DNA from 2 places in the Arthrobacter sp. R3-55 genome. Region 2 is predicted to be linked to the other one. Evidence: predicted binding sites of a transcription regulator. Region 2 holds the regulator's gene; the other holds the start of a gene.

Region 1 (7,306 bases), 660 kb from region 2:
CCGGGCACGGTTCCCCGCTGTGGGGCCGCCAGCGGTCGGATCAAGTCTAATGCAGCGGGAACACCCGTAATATCGGCGGTCAGGCGCCCCGTAATCTTCCCCTGTTTGCTAATGAGAACTGTTCGCATTAGAATCAACCCATGCACCTCACAGTCGTCAGTTCCCTGGACAGCCAATGCCGGGAGGCCGCCACCACGAGGCTCGGCCGCACCCATGAGAACTCCGTGGTGGTCCTCCACGATCTCCTGGACGGTTCACTGGTCCTTCGTCGCGTCTACCGCGGCGGGCAGCTCTTCGAACGCGAGACCACGGTCCTGGAGCACGGTTGCCTCAGCTGCACTGTCCGGCTCGACGTTGTTCCAACGGCGGAACGGCTCGCAGCGTGCGGCTTTGACCATGTGGTGCTTGGCCTGCCGCCGGGCGTTGCCGCCGGAATGGCCGTGGCAGAGCTTCGCCGTGGCCTCAGCCGGCCGGCTGAGATCGACAACGCCGTGCTCGCCATCGACCCTGCGGATCTGGATGACCACATCTGGGATCGCCACACACTCTACGAATCCGGCTTCACCTCAATGCCCCAGGACGAGCGCACCAGTGGCGAATTCCTGATCGGTGAGTTCGGCCAGGTGGACACCGTAATGGTCCACCCGGGCCTGGGGGCAGTGCTGACCGGGGACCCCCGCGAGGGGGCGGAGCCATGGCTCCTTGGCCTGGAACTGCTGGGCCAGTTGGCACCCCATGCCCACGCCGTCGGAGCGGCTGACGAATTCCGGCCGGGATGCTTTGACGATGCCGAAGCAGCGGCACGCAACCGGCCCGGCGTCGTGCGTGTTCCCCTGAACCAGGCGCCGGGCCCCTTTCGGACCGTACTTCACAGAACCGGCCGTCCGCTCCACCCCGGACGGTTCCGGGATGCCCTGCCGCAACTGGCGATCGGGACCCATTGGCTGCGCGGCCGTCTCTGGATCGCGTCGGCGCCCACGCGGAGGATCGCCGTCCAGGGCATAGGGCCCAGGGTATGGCTCGAAAGTACCGGGAACTGGGTGGCCGACTCCGCCGAAGCGGGCCTTGGCAAGGGGGCTGTAGGAAAGGCCGGCTCCGATGTCGATGCCTTTCTTGACTGGCATCCGCACCACGGCGACCGCGGCACTGTCCTGGCCGTTACCGGACGTTCGGAGGACATTGATCCCGCCGAAATCCGCGAACTCTTGGACGGATGCCAATTGACGGAAGCCGAAATGGAACTGGACTTCGGCGTCTGGGACGACCCTTTGGAACTCAGCGACGCCCTCTAAGCCGCAACACCCAACAGAAGGAGAAACACCATGAAGGTCAGGAATTCGCTGCGTGCCCTCAAGAAGATCCCCGGCGCGCAGATCGTGCGCCGGCGCGGGCGTACCTTCGTCATCAACAAGAACAACCCGAGGATGAAGGCGCGCCAGGGTTAGTCGCACGGCAGCGCTGGAACGGCAGTGTCAGGGGTGCGTTGTTTAATGGGGGAATGCCAATCCTGAACAAAGACATGTCCCTGTGCATTTCGCTTGCGGCCCGGCCCAGCAACATCGGGACCAGGTTCCACAATTATCTGTACGATCTGCTCGGCCTGAACTTTGTCTACAAGGCATTCGCCCCGGCGGACATCACGCTCGCAGTGGCTGGCATCCGCGGCCTCCCCATCCGGGGCGCCGCGGTGTCCATGCCCTACAAGGAAGCCGTCATCCCGTTGGTTGACGTGATGGACCCCTCAGCCAAAGCCATCGATTCGGTGAACACCATCGTCAATAACGACGGCGTCCTCACCGCCTACAACACCGACTACATCGCCATTGCACGGCTCCTGAAGGACCATCAGGTCCCCAACAGCCACACCGTTCTGCTCCGCGGTGCCGGCGGCATGGCCAAGGCAGTCGCCGCCGCCCTCCGGGACGCCGGGTTCACTGCCGTCACTATCGTGGCCCGGAATGAAACCACCGGCAGGGCCCTCGCGGACCTTTACGGATTCAGCTGGCAGGACGACGTCAATGGCTCAACAGCGGACCTCATCATCAACGTCACCCCGCTGGGGATGGCGGGCGCGGACGAGGCGGCCCAGTCCTTCGATGACGCCACAATCGGCGCGGCACAGGTGGTCTTTGACGTCGTGGCCTTGCCGTCCGAGACCCCGTTGATCAGCGCTGCCCGGAAGGCGGGCAAGAAGGTAATCACGGGCGCGGAGGTCATTGCCATCCAAGCCGAGGAACAGTTTGTCCTCTACACGGGCGTGCGCCCCACCGCCGAGCAGGTCCGCGAAGCCTCGGAGTTCTCCCGCCGCTGACGCCCTAGCCCGTTACCGGCTCCACCACAACAGCCACTCTTTCCTCGCCGATCCTGGTGAGGACGAGGGTGGCTGTTTTCGCGTCTTTGCCCTTGACGGGTTTGGCGGGAAGAAGTTGCTTGCGCAGTTCCTCAGGAGTCACGGCCGTGCCACGCTTCTTAATGTCCAGAACGGTGATGCCGTTGCTTTTCACCCAGGCTTTGAGGGCCTTGACGTTGTAGGGCATTACTTCCAGCACCTTGTAAGCGCGGGCAAAAGGTGTGTCGTGCAGCCCGGGAGCGCAGATGTAGGCGATGTGTTCGTCCACCAGATGCCCGCCCAATTGTTCTGCGATGTCAGCCACCAGTCCGGCGCGGATCACTGCGCCGTCGGGTTCGTAGAGGAAACCCTCCACAGGCCCGACGTCGGCTGCCGGGCCGCCGTCGAAGTCCTCGCCGCTGGTGATTTCAGCCGCGCCCTGGCTGCCGATGACCAAAGCCGCACGGCGCACTCCGGGGCGGGCCACGGCGTTGAACCACAAGGTCACCTCGGTGACGTCACCGCCTACCGAAACCCATTGGGCCTCACAGCCGGAGGGGACTGATTCGTGGGGGATGCCCGGCCCCATTTTGACGCCGATGGCACGTCCGGTTGCTGCCAGTTTCTCCACGAAGGACAGCGGAGGAGAGAAAGCCTCCGGGTCCCAGATCCGCTTGGTTCCCGACGTAGAGGTGGTGCGTCGTGCGGGGTCCAGCCATACGCCGTCGATCCCGTCCAGTTCCACGGACGTGGCATCGGAGTGCACCACGGTGGCATGCGGAAACGGCATGAGGTTGATGGTGGCGCAGGCGGCAGTGGTTTCATCCATTTCAACGGCAGTTACCGAGATGTCCATGGACGCCATGGCCATGGAGTCGGCGCCGAGGCCACAGCCGAGATCGGCCACATGGGAAATCCCGGCCTTGATGAAGCGTTCGGCATGCCGGGCAGCGACGTTCAGGCGCGTGGCCTGTTCCAACCCTGCCTGGGTGAACAGCATCTGCCGGGCAAACTCACCGAACTTTGCCTCCGCACGTGTCCGCAACCTGGATTGCGTGAGGACGGCGGCCACCAGTTCAGGGGAGTGACCGGCCTTCCTGAGGTCGGCGTTGAGGCTGAAAGAGTCCGCTTCGCGGTAAGGCCCCAAGGAGGCAAGAAGTTCCCATCCTTCGGTGGTCAGCAAGGGTGCGATCTGTTCCTGCGGTGCGTGAGGCATGGGATTAAGCCTAACGGCGCGGCACTTGGGAACATGACCGGCGAAGCAGCCCGATAGGGTTGTTTGCATGGAAGACACCGCAGCCCAGCACCCCTCCACCATCACAAAGTTTGCGCGACCCGCCCTCATCGCGGGAGCCGTGATCGCCGTGGTCTGCATCGGCCTGCTGATCATTATCTTCGCCTTGGATTCCTTCAATGCCGCTACCTATTCCGTCGCCGGGAAGAGCGTCAGTGACGCCACCGATGAAGCACGTGACATCCGGGATCTCTACAGCGGCGCCCGCACCGGCGGGATTATCACCCTGGTGATTTCCGTCGTCGTTGCTGTTGCCGCCGCCGTGCTCCTGTACATGAACCGCGGGAACGCCCCACTGGACGAGGATGACGATGGCCAGGACTACGACCTGGAGGACCTGACGGGCCGCTGACGGACGTTCACCCATGACGAAATGCTGGCACTCGCCTTGACCGAGTGCTAACGCTTACATAGAGTCTTGTTAGCACTCTCCCCCGGAGGGTGCTAATCACGCCAAGCGTCTTCCGGCACCGCGACGACGGTTGTACGCTCCGGCACCCTAGTTCTTAGTCCATGAATCAGCTCATGAAAAGGAGAGTCCGAGTGTCGGTCTCGATTAAGCCTCTTGAGGATCGTATTGTTGTTCGCCCGCTCGAAGCAGAGCAGACCACGGCTTCCGGCCTGGTCATTCCGGACTCCGCACAGGAGAAGCCGCAGGAAGGCGAAGTTGTTGCAATCGGCCCCGGCCGCTTCGATGACAACGGCAACCGCGTACCGGTTGACGTAGCTGTTGGCGACGTCGTCATCTACTCCAAGTACGGTGGAACCGAAGTCAAGACCGGCGGCAACGAGTACCTCGTTCTGTCCGCCCGCGACGTCCTTGCGATCGTCGTAAAGTAACTTCCCGGAGCCCCGCACCGCCGTCGCGTTGGAATCATTCCAGCCGTCAGCGGTGCGGGTTTTCTGTCTTGAAAGGACACAACCATGGCAAAGCAGCTTGCTTTTAACGATGCTGCCCGCCGGTCTCTTGAGGCCGGTATCGACAAGCTCGCCAACACTGTCAAGGTGACGCTTGGCCCGCGCGGCCGCAACGTCGTGCTGGACAAGAAGTGGGGCGCTCCCACGATCACCAACGACGGCGTGACCATCGCCCGCGAAGTTGAGCTTGACGACCCCTACGAAAACCTTGGCGCACAGCTGGCCAAGGAAGTAGCCACCAAGACCAACGACGTCGCCGGCGACGGCACCACCACGGCTACCGTGCTGGCACAGGCCCTGGTCAAGGAAGGCCTGCGCAACGTTGCTGCCGGCGCCGCTCCGGGTGAGATCAAGCGCGGCATCGAGGTTTCCGTTGAAGCCGTTGCAGCCCGCCTCCTGGAGAACGCCCGCGAAGTAGAAGGCACCCAGGTTGCCAGCGTCGCAGCCATCTCCGCACAGAGCGACGAAGTTGGCGAACTGCTCGCTGAAGCGTTCGGCAAGGTGGGCAAGGATGGTGTCATCACCATTGAAGAATCCTCCACCACCCAGACCGAACTGGTCCTCACTGAGGGCATGCAGTTCGACAAGGGCTACCTTTCCCCGTACTTCGTCACCGACGCAGAGCGCCAGGAAGCCGTCCTCGAAGACGCCCTCATCCTGATCAACCAGGGCAAGATCTCCTCGCTGCAGGACTTCCTGCCGCTGCTGGAGAAGGCCTTGCAGGCCAACAAGCCGCTCTTCATCATTGCTGAAGACATCGAAGGCGAAGCCCTGTCCACGCTGATCGTCAACCGCATCCGCGGCACGCTCAACGTTGTAGCCGTCAAGGCTCCGGGCTTCGGCGACCGCCGCAAGGCCATGCTCCAGGACATCGCCACGCTCACGGGCGCACAGGTTGTGTCCCCGGACCTCGGCCTGACCCTGGACACCGTTGGCCTCGAGGTACTCGGTACCGCACGCCGCATCACGGTGACCAAGGACAACACCACCATTGTTGACGGCGCCGGCTCGGCCCAGGACGTGTCGGACCGTGTTGCCCAGCTTCGTGCTGAGCTCACCCGGACGGACTCTGACTGGGACAAGGAAAAGCTGCAGGAACGCCTGGCCAAGCTGGCCGGCGGCATCGGTGTCATCAAGGTCGGCGCAGCCACTGAGGTTGAGCTGAAGGAAAAGAAGCACCGCATCGAGGACGCTGTTTCCTCCACGCGTGCAGCCCTTGAAGAAGGCATCGTTTCCGGTGGCGGTTCCGCACTCATCCACGCCCTCAAGGCACTGGATGAGTCCCCGGCCGTCCAGGCGCTGGAAGGTGACGCGGCAGCTGCTGTGGGCATCGTCCGCCGTGCCTTGGTCCAGCCGCTGCGGTGGATCGCCCAGAACGCCGGCTTCGACGGCTTCGTTGTTGTTGCCAAGGTTTCCGAGCTGGAAGCCAACCACGGTTTCAACGCCAAGTCCGGCGAGTACGAGGACCTGATCGCCGCCGGCGTGATCGACCCCGTCAAGGTCACCCGCTCCGCTCTCCGTAACGCCGCTTCCATTGCTGCCCTGGTTCTCACCACCGAGACCCTGGTTGCCGAGAAGCCGGCTGAGGAAGAAGACGCACACGCAGGCCACAGCCACTAGCAGCCTGTTTCATTGAAGCCCCGGTCACGTTCGCGTGGCCGGGGCTTCGTGCGTCTCCGGACGCCCGCAGGTACGCCTGCCCAAGCTATTGTGAGCGTTCGACGACGGCAGTAACCTGACGCTAAAAGCTGCGGCTCGGGCATCAACCGGGCCGCCACCCACCCGCAGGTGAGCCATGACAGCCCCGGACACAGACTTGGACCTGGGACGCTCAGCATTTCACGAGCGCCGCTGGAACGATGCCCTGGATTGCCTCGTCCGCGCCGATTCCGAGGGCGGACTGCCTCCCCAGGACATTGAGTTGGCCGCCTCCGTGGCGATGCTGCTTGGCTTGAACGCCCAGAGCGTGGAGTACCTCGCGCGAGCCCACGACGAATTCCTGACCATAGGGGATATAGACAGTGCCGCCCGCTGTGCCGCGTGGCTGGTCATGTTCCTGATGGACATGGGCGAGCATGCCCAGGGCAATGGCTGGTTGTCCCGCGCCAGGCACTTGCTGGAGGGCATGGCAGGACCATGCGCCGCCGAAGGCTACCTCCTCATTCCCGCTGCCCTGGGCGCGCTTCGCTCCGGCAACCCTGGTACGGGCCATGAGATGTTCGGCCGGGCCTTGGAACTGGGCCGGTCCTTCCACGACAAAGACCTTCAGGCACTGGGACAACTCGGAGTAGGTACCTCACACGTATCGCTGGGAAACGTGGAGGAAGGACTCCAACTCCTGGACGAAGTCATGGTGTCGGTCACCTCGGGGGAGGTTTCGCCCATACCAGCGGGCATCATCTACTGTGCGGTCCTGGGAAGCTGCCGCCTCTCGCATGACGTCAGGCGTGCCCACGAGTGGACCTCAGCCTTGGAACGCTGGTGTGGTGAACGTCCGGACATGGTCATGTTCAGCGGACAATGCCAGGCCTACCGGGCCGAGCTCCTGATCTTGCACGGCGCTTGGGACGAAGCTCTCGCGGTGGCACGTGCCGCAGAAGGCCGGGTCCGTAAGGGCGACCCCGACGCAACATTCGGATCCTGGTACCAGCAAGGCGAAGTCCTGCGGCTGCAAGGATTCCTGGCTGAAGCTGCGAAAGCCTATGGCACAGCGGCCGGAACGGGTTTCGAGCCCGTTCCGGGCATCGCGCTCCTGCAGCTTGCGC
Region 2 (7,306 bases):
ACCAGGGTCCCCTTTGCCACCAACCCGCGGACTTCCTCAAGGAGGCGCATAATGCGGGGAATGACCGTGGAGGGGCCGGTCATGGAGAGTTCGTTGCCGCGAACGTGGAAATTTACGTCCTGGAACTGTTCCTCGATGTACCTCAGGGCTTCGTCATGGCTGCCCAGTGAGTGAACCATCTGGTCGGAGTTGTCGAAAGTGACAACTTCCGTGCGCGTGCCCGGTAAAGTGTGCGGGAACTCGTTGGGCGGCTGGTTGCCGTTTCCGGTCCTGAGCCGCCCGTTCAAAGATTCACTCATAGTGTTGGCCCTCAGGCCTTTTCTCCTCCGGTTATTAATAACGCCATCGATTCGACATCCCGGCAAAGGCTTTAACTGCCCGCGTTAATGCCGGAATGTCTCCAATCCTACGCCAGCGCGGCCTCTGGTGAACCTACCGGGCCAGCCTGATTCGGCGCCCCGGGCATGGTGCGGACATTTGTCTCAACTCGGCATCAAGCCGGTATCAATCATGTTTCAGTTGCTGCCGTTCCCCGCAAACCCGGCCGACCGCCGTCGACGATGTGCCAAGCTGGCATAGCGGGTGGAAACAAAACCCCGCATTCCAGCTATAACAAGGCTGCAAAACCACGCACGGCAGGACAGGAAACCCATCAGGAAAACAGCCAGTAAAGTTCGTGGCGCCAACAAGCGGACCAAGTCCGCTGTTGCAGTGCCGGCGATGCTTGCTGTCCTCCTCCTGACCGGGTGCATCGCCAACGGCGGCGGCACCCAGGCCACCTCAACTCCCCCGCCGTTAACTGTCCAGGAAGCCCCGGCCAGCAACGCCCCGCTGGAGACAACCCAAGCCTCCACCAAAATCCCGGTCTACTGGATTGGACGGAGCAAAGAAGAGGTTTACCTCTACCGCGAGTTCAGGGACATCACCGGCGACGGAAATCCGGTGACCACTGCGTTGAAAATCATGATGGCGGAAAAGCCCCTGGATCACGACTTCTTCACCCCATGGCAGGAACCTGCCAGCCTGGCCACGTCCATCTCGGGGAAAAACGTCATCACGGTGGACATCTCCCGCGATGCCTTCAACTCAAACCTGGACGCCGGCATGGCGCAGCGGGCCGTACAGCAACTCGTATACACGGCTACGGCAGCAGCCTCGTCCTCAGGGCTGATCAACTCCGGCCAGCAAATCCAAGTGGTCATCCTGGTTGACGGCCATACGGACTACATGGCGTTCGGGCAAGTGCAACTCGGTGAGCCCATGACCCGCGACGCATCCTTGGTGGCGCCACTGTGGATCATCGATCCTCAAGAAGATGCCACCATGCCCACCGGATTGGTCAAATTCAACGGGCGGAGCACTGACAGCTCCAGGCCGATCGCCTGGCAGGTCCTTCAGGACAACGGCAAGGGCGAGAAGACCAGCCTTCTCACGGGCCAAACGCAAGCCACTGGCGAAGCAGGACAGTACGGCTTGTTCACCTTTGGCGCTACCTTGAAAGCCGGGCAGTACGAGGTCCGCGTCTCCCAAGTGGACAGTGCCGGTAACGCCATAGCGACCAGCACGGACACACGGCTGTTCAGGGTCGGCTGACTGCTCAGCCTCCGATAACCGGAACCCGTACGGCTACCAGCGGCCCAGGATGTCGCTCGCAAGGACGACGGCGGCCGGTCCCGCCGTCGAGGACCTCAAGACGTGGTTCCCCAAGAGCGCAGTCACGGCACCGGCGTCGCTGAGGCGCGTTACTTCGCGTGGCGAAATTCCGCCCTCGGGCCCCACGATCAACAGCACTTCACGGGGAACGGCAGTCTTGGTCGCCACCCACTCCTCCAGGACCGTCCGCAAGGGATTCTTCGCGTCTTCGTGCAAGATGATAGCCAAGTCAGCCTCGGCAACGGCCTTCGCCAATGACCCCGTGTCCACCATGGTGCGGACCTGAGGAATCCATGCCCGCCGGGCCTGCTTGGCCGCGGCAGTCACCACGGACTCCCATTTGGCATGGGCTTTTGCGGCGCGATCGCCCTTCCATCGAACAATGGAACGCTCTGACTGCCACGGAAGCACAGCATCGATTCCGAGTTCCGTGGCTGTCTCGATGGCCAGCTCGTCACGGTCTCCCTTGGCCAAGGCCTGGACCAGCACCAAACGGACATCCGGCTGCTCTTCAAAGACCACCTCGGCAGCAGTGACAGTCAAACCGGCGGGTCCCGCCTCGGCAACCGTGCCGGTCAACCGCGCGCCGGACCCGTCGGCAATATCAACGGACTCGCCCACCCCGAGGCGCTTGACAGTGACTGCGTGGCGAGCTTCGGGACCTTCCAGTACGAAGGTGCCGCCGGGACTGACATCACCAAGGCTCCCGGCCGAGGTGAAGAAAACGGGGTTGCTCACCGCTACAGGTTACCGAGCTTGTCCCGAAGCTTGGCGAACATGCCGCCGCTGGCTACGAGCTTTCCCTCGGTGAACTGCTCTCCGCGAAGCTTGGCAAGCTGCTGCAACAGTTCTTCCTGAGCAGGATCCAGCTTGCTGGGCGTTTCAACATGGAGGTGTACCTTGAGGTCGCCGCGGCCGTAACCACGCAGGTGCGTGACACCCAAGCCCCGAAGGGTGATGACTTCGCCAGATTGGGTTCCGGCCTTGACATCAATGTCCTGCGCGCCGTCGAAGGTATCCAATTGCAGTTCGGTACCAAGCGCCGCGGCCGTCATGGGCACACTGAGAGTGGCGTGGAGGTCGTCACCTTCGCGCATGAACATCGAGTCATTGTTGACCCGGATCTCCACGTAGAGGTCGCCGGAGGGACCACCTGCGGGTCCTGCTTCACCTTGGCCGGACAACTGGATCCGCGTACCCGTGGCAACACCGGCAGGAACCTTGATGGTCAGGGAGCGGCGGCTGCGGATGCGTCCTTGCCCGTTGCATTCGTTGCAGGGGTCCTTGATGACTGTGCCGAAGCCCTCGCAGGAGCCACAGGGGGCAGCGGTCATGACCTGGCCGAGGATGGACCGTACAGCGCGCTGGACTTGGCCGCTGCCGCCACAGATATCGCAGCGTTCGGGGTGGGTGCCCGGGCGGCAGCAGCTGCCGTCACAAGTGGGGCAGGTAACGGCCGTATCCACTTCGAGCTTCTTGTTGACGCCGAAAACGGCGTCCTTGAGGTCAATTCGGACGCTGATGAGTGCGTCCTGGCCGCGTCTGACACGGGAGGCGGGGCCGCCATGACCCCCGCCACCGCCAAAGAAGGTGTCGAAAATATCCTGGAACGCGAAGCCCTGGCCGGCATATCCGCCACCAAATCCGTTGTCCGTTCCATTCTCGTTACCGGTGGCATCGTAGACGCGGCGCTTCTGGGGATCGGACAGGACCTCATAAGCATGGGTCACGGCCTTGAACTGTTCCGCGACGTCCTCACCCGGGTTGACGTCCGGGTGGAGTTTCCGCGCCAACTTGCGGTACGCCTTTTTGATCTCTTCCCCGGTGGCTTCCGGCGAGACTCCCAAAACGTCATAGTGGCTGCTCAAAGTCGGTTCTCTTCCTTGTTGTACTGCGGATGTTTCTTCGGACCGGCGTTCAGCCGCCGAGAATGCGTGAAAGGTATCGGGCCACTGCCCGGACTGCGGCCATGGTGGTCGGATAATCCATGCGGGTCGGGCCAAGGATTCCTACCTTGGCACCGGAGCCGTAACCGGTGGCCACCACGGAAGCTTCCGCCAATCCGTCGTAGGGATTCTCACGGCCGATGCTGACAGTGACGCCCCGTGGGTCATCCCCCATGTCTGACAACAACCGGAGCATCACAACTTGTTCCTCGAGCGCTTCAAGTACTGGACCAATACTCAACGGGAAGTCCACGTTGGACCTGGCCAGGTTGGCCGTTCCGGCCATCAGGATGCGCTCTTCGCGACTGGTGTCGCTCAAAGCCTGCAACCCGTTCGCCAATGTTTGAGCCAGCCCGCGAAGCTCCGGCGGGCAGAGGGCAACCACTGACGGCAGGACCTGCGGCAACAGGGCCAGTTGTGTCCCTGTGATGCTGCCCAGGAACCGGGACCTCAACTGCATCAGCGCTTCATCGCCCACGGCAGACCCAGCCTCGATGACCTTCTGTCCAACGCTGCCGGTGTCGGCAATCAGCACCACCAAAACCTGTTGGGGGGCCAACAGGACAAACTCAACGTGCCGCACCAGGGCGCGGTTTGAGTGTGGATACTGCACGACGGCGACCTGGTTGGTCAGCTGCGACAGGAGCCTGACGGTGCGCTCAAGGATGTCGTCCACATCATCAGGGCCCTCAAGCAATGAATGGATGGCCCTGCGCTCGGCGGCCGAAAGGGGCTTGACCTGGGAGATGCGATCAACGAACAAGCGATAGCCCTTGTCCGTGGGAATCCGCCCGGCACTGGTATGCGGAGCTGCAATGAGGCCCTCTTCTTCAAGAACGGCCATATCATTACGGATGGTGGCGCTGGAAACTCCAAGATGATGCCGTTCCACAAGGGCCTTTGATCCAACAGGCTCCCGCGAATGCACGTAATCTTCAACGATGGCACGCAGTACTTCCAACTTGCGCGGCTCACTCATTGCTCCACCTCCTGACAACTGCCATGGTCACTGGGACCGGGTCCACTTAGCACTCAACATGCCCAAGTGCTAACCAGTCTAGTATGAGCCACCCCGTTGCTAGCATTGAACTTTCCCGGCCCAACCCGGCACAAGCCCGGCCGGCACAAACATTAACCCAGCACAAAAGGTAGGAATTCCTTGGCATTCGACACATGGGGTCCTCAGGATCTGTCAGCTCCTGCCAAACGTCAGCTGCCGGAAGTGGCGGTCCAGCGGGGGATGGTCCTGGAGGACGTCCAGTCGGGCTGGGTGGGCGAAGTCACCCGGGTCGAAATAACCGGTGGCATGCACATCGTTTCCCTGGAGGACAGGCGGGGAAAGACCAAGTCGTTTCAGCTCGGATTCGGCTTCCTGCTTGAGGGACAGCCCATCCGATTGATGCCCCCTGCCCCGCGTCAACCCGCGTCGGCTGTTCGCAACGGGCGGACAGCCTCCGGTTCGGTAAAGGTCCAAGGTCAACGCGCACAAGTGGCCAAAGCCAGCCGCATCTGGGTGGAGGGAAAGCACGACGCCGAACTCGTCGAGAAGGTCTGGGGCGACGATCTTCGAGTAGAGGGCATTGTGGTGGAGCCCTTGCATGGTGTCGATGACCTCAAATCAGCGATCTCGGCTTTCAACCCCGGCCCCGGTCGGCGTCTCGGCATCCTGGTGGACCACCTTGTGGATGGCTCCAAAGAATCCCGGATCGCCGCCGACGCTATGACGGTTCCGGGAGCCGCGGGCAACGTCCTCATTGTTGGACACCCCTATATCGATGTATGGCAGGCCATCAGGCCCAAGGTGCTTGGCATTGAGGCCTGGCCGTCCGTGCCGCGTGGAACTGACTGGAAGACCGGAATTCTGACCGCTTTCGGCTGGCCTCACGAAACCGCCGAAGACGTAGGCCTCGGCTGGCAACGGCTCCTCGGCGCAGTCCGGAGCTACGCGGACCTTGAGTCTTCGCTGCTGGGCCGGGTGGAGGAAGTCATCGACTTTCTCACAGTTCCGTGACCTTGCCCGCAAAGCAGCAGCAAGTGACGTGTCATCGTGGCGTTTGTCCTGTGAAGGCAGCCGGGGCCGGTATTCTGGGACAGCAACACCGCAGCATCTTTACAGTAAAGGGAACACACCGTGGCAGAGAACGCTCCTGAAGAACCGGGCAGCGCCGCAGGCCAGCCCCAGTACCATGGCGCGCCGGCAAACGCGCTGCCACTGACCGCCAGCGAGGACAGGCAATGGGCCACTTTGGCACACTTTGGCGGCATCCTGGGTTGCCTGCCATCGCTCCTGATTTACCTGATCTTCCGTGACCGTGGTCCTTTCACGGCTCAGGAGTCCAAGGAAGCGTTGAACTTCACCCTTCCTCCCACCATCGCTGCTGTTGTGGCCAACATCCTGGTGCTGCTGCCCGTAGTGGGCAACATCTTTGCCGTGATCGCCACCGGAATCTGGGTAGCCCTGACCTGCTTCTCCGTGTCCGCTGGAATCAGGGTCAACCATGGCCAACCGCATCGGTACAAGCTCAACCTGCGCTGGATAAAGTAACCCACCCCGCCGCAGCCTGGCCGGGCTCAGCCGGGCAGGCCGCGGGTTGGCCGGGCCAGCGGGCGTGCCGGGCCAGCGGGCGTCAGTCGGGAAGAATCCTGCGGACTACAGCGTCCGCCAAGAGGCGGCCCTTCAGCGTAAGAATCAGACGGCCCTTGAAAGCCTGCACGGGATCCACCAACTGCTCAGCTATCAGCCCGGCCATTGCATGACGCCCCACCGCGTCCAGAGCATCCACCGACAAACCTGTACCCAGCCGCGCCTCCAGCATGATGCGCTCGACTTCCCGGGTTTCGGCGTCCAAGGTCTCCCTGCCTGCCGCCGGTGAACTTCCGGCAGCCAAACGGCCCGCGTAGGCGGTGGGGTGCTTAACGTTCCACCACCGGACCCCTCCCACATGGGAGTGAGCGCCAGGGCCGATGCCCCACCAGTCATCGCCGCGCCAGTAGGCCAGGTTGTGCCGGCATGCCTGGTCCGGCGTCCGGGACCAGTTGCTGACCTCATACCAATCCAGGCCGGCTTTGGAAATCAATTCATCGGCCAACTCGTATTTGGCGGCGTGATCGTCGTCGTCAATTCCGGGCACTTCGCCGCGGCGGATCTGGGCCGCGAGCTTGGTTCCGTCTTCGACGATCAATGCGTACGCGCTGATGTGGTCAGGCTGATAGGAAAGCGCCGTCTCCAAGGACAGCCGCCAGTCGTCCATGGACTCACCCGGCGTGCCGTAGATGAGGTCCAGGCTCACCGCGAGTCCGGCTTCGCGGGCCCACTGGACCACGAGCGGCACACGGCTGGGGGTATGCGTGCGGTCAAGGACCTTCAGCACGTGAGGTACAGCTGACTGCATGCCGAACGAGACCCTGGTGAACCCGGCATCAGCCAGCACTTTGAGCGACTCAGGGGTCACGGAATCGGGATTGGCTTCGGTGGTCACCTCGGCTCCGGGCTCAAGTCCCCAATGGTGGACGGCCGCCCGTAGGATTCGTGCCAGATCTTCCGCAGGAAGGAGGGTGGGAGTACCGCCGCCAAAGAAAACAGTGCTCATGCGCCGGTGGGGCAGCCCGGAGGCCTCCAGTGCAACAGCTGCGAAGTCGAGTTCGCTCACCGCCGTTGAAGCGTAGGCATCCTGGGAGGCCCCGCCACCGAGCTCGGTGGCCGTGTA

The links. Region 2 encodes HrcA, which represses chaperone genes, less so after heat shock. Its sites were predicted from a motif close to TTNGCACTCGNNNNNNNCGAGTGCNAA; they were not measured.
Region 1: groES (co-chaperone GroES) is a predicted target of HrcA. The motif match lies at 4,000-4,026, and genes of this name have one in related genera.

The regions. Positions count from the first base shown of each region.
Region 1 covers NZ_CP096423.1:1,431,784-1,439,089, forward strand. Annotated here, with positions in the region: gene M1D51_RS06740 (GTP-binding protein) at 141-1,292, shown strand; gene ykgO (type B 50S ribosomal protein L36) at 1,323-1,445, shown strand; gene M1D51_RS06750 (shikimate 5-dehydrogenase) at 1,499-2,311, shown strand; gene M1D51_RS06755 (THUMP-like domain-containing protein) at 2,316-3,545, opposite strand; gene M1D51_RS06760 (hypothetical protein) at 3,613-3,975, shown strand; gene groES (co-chaperone GroES) at 4,167-4,463, shown strand; gene groL (chaperonin GroEL) at 4,548-6,161, shown strand; gene M1D51_RS06775 (LuxR C-terminal-related transcriptional regulator) at 6,337-7,306, shown strand, end outside.
Region 2 covers NZ_CP096423.1:2,094,337-2,101,642, reverse strand. Annotated here, with positions in the region: gene M1D51_RS09840 (PhoH family protein) at 1-299, opposite strand, end outside; gene M1D51_RS09835 (GerMN domain-containing protein) at 721-1,593, shown strand; gene M1D51_RS09830 (16S rRNA (uracil(1498)-N(3))-methyltransferase) at 1,627-2,391, opposite strand; gene dnaJ (molecular chaperone DnaJ) at 2,394-3,521, opposite strand; gene hrcA (heat-inducible transcriptional repressor HrcA) at 3,571-4,578, opposite strand; gene M1D51_RS09815 (DUF3097 domain-containing protein) at 4,759-5,610, shown strand; gene M1D51_RS09810 (DUF4870 domain-containing protein) at 5,731-6,144, shown strand; gene hemW (radical SAM family heme chaperone HemW) at 6,227-7,306, opposite strand, start outside.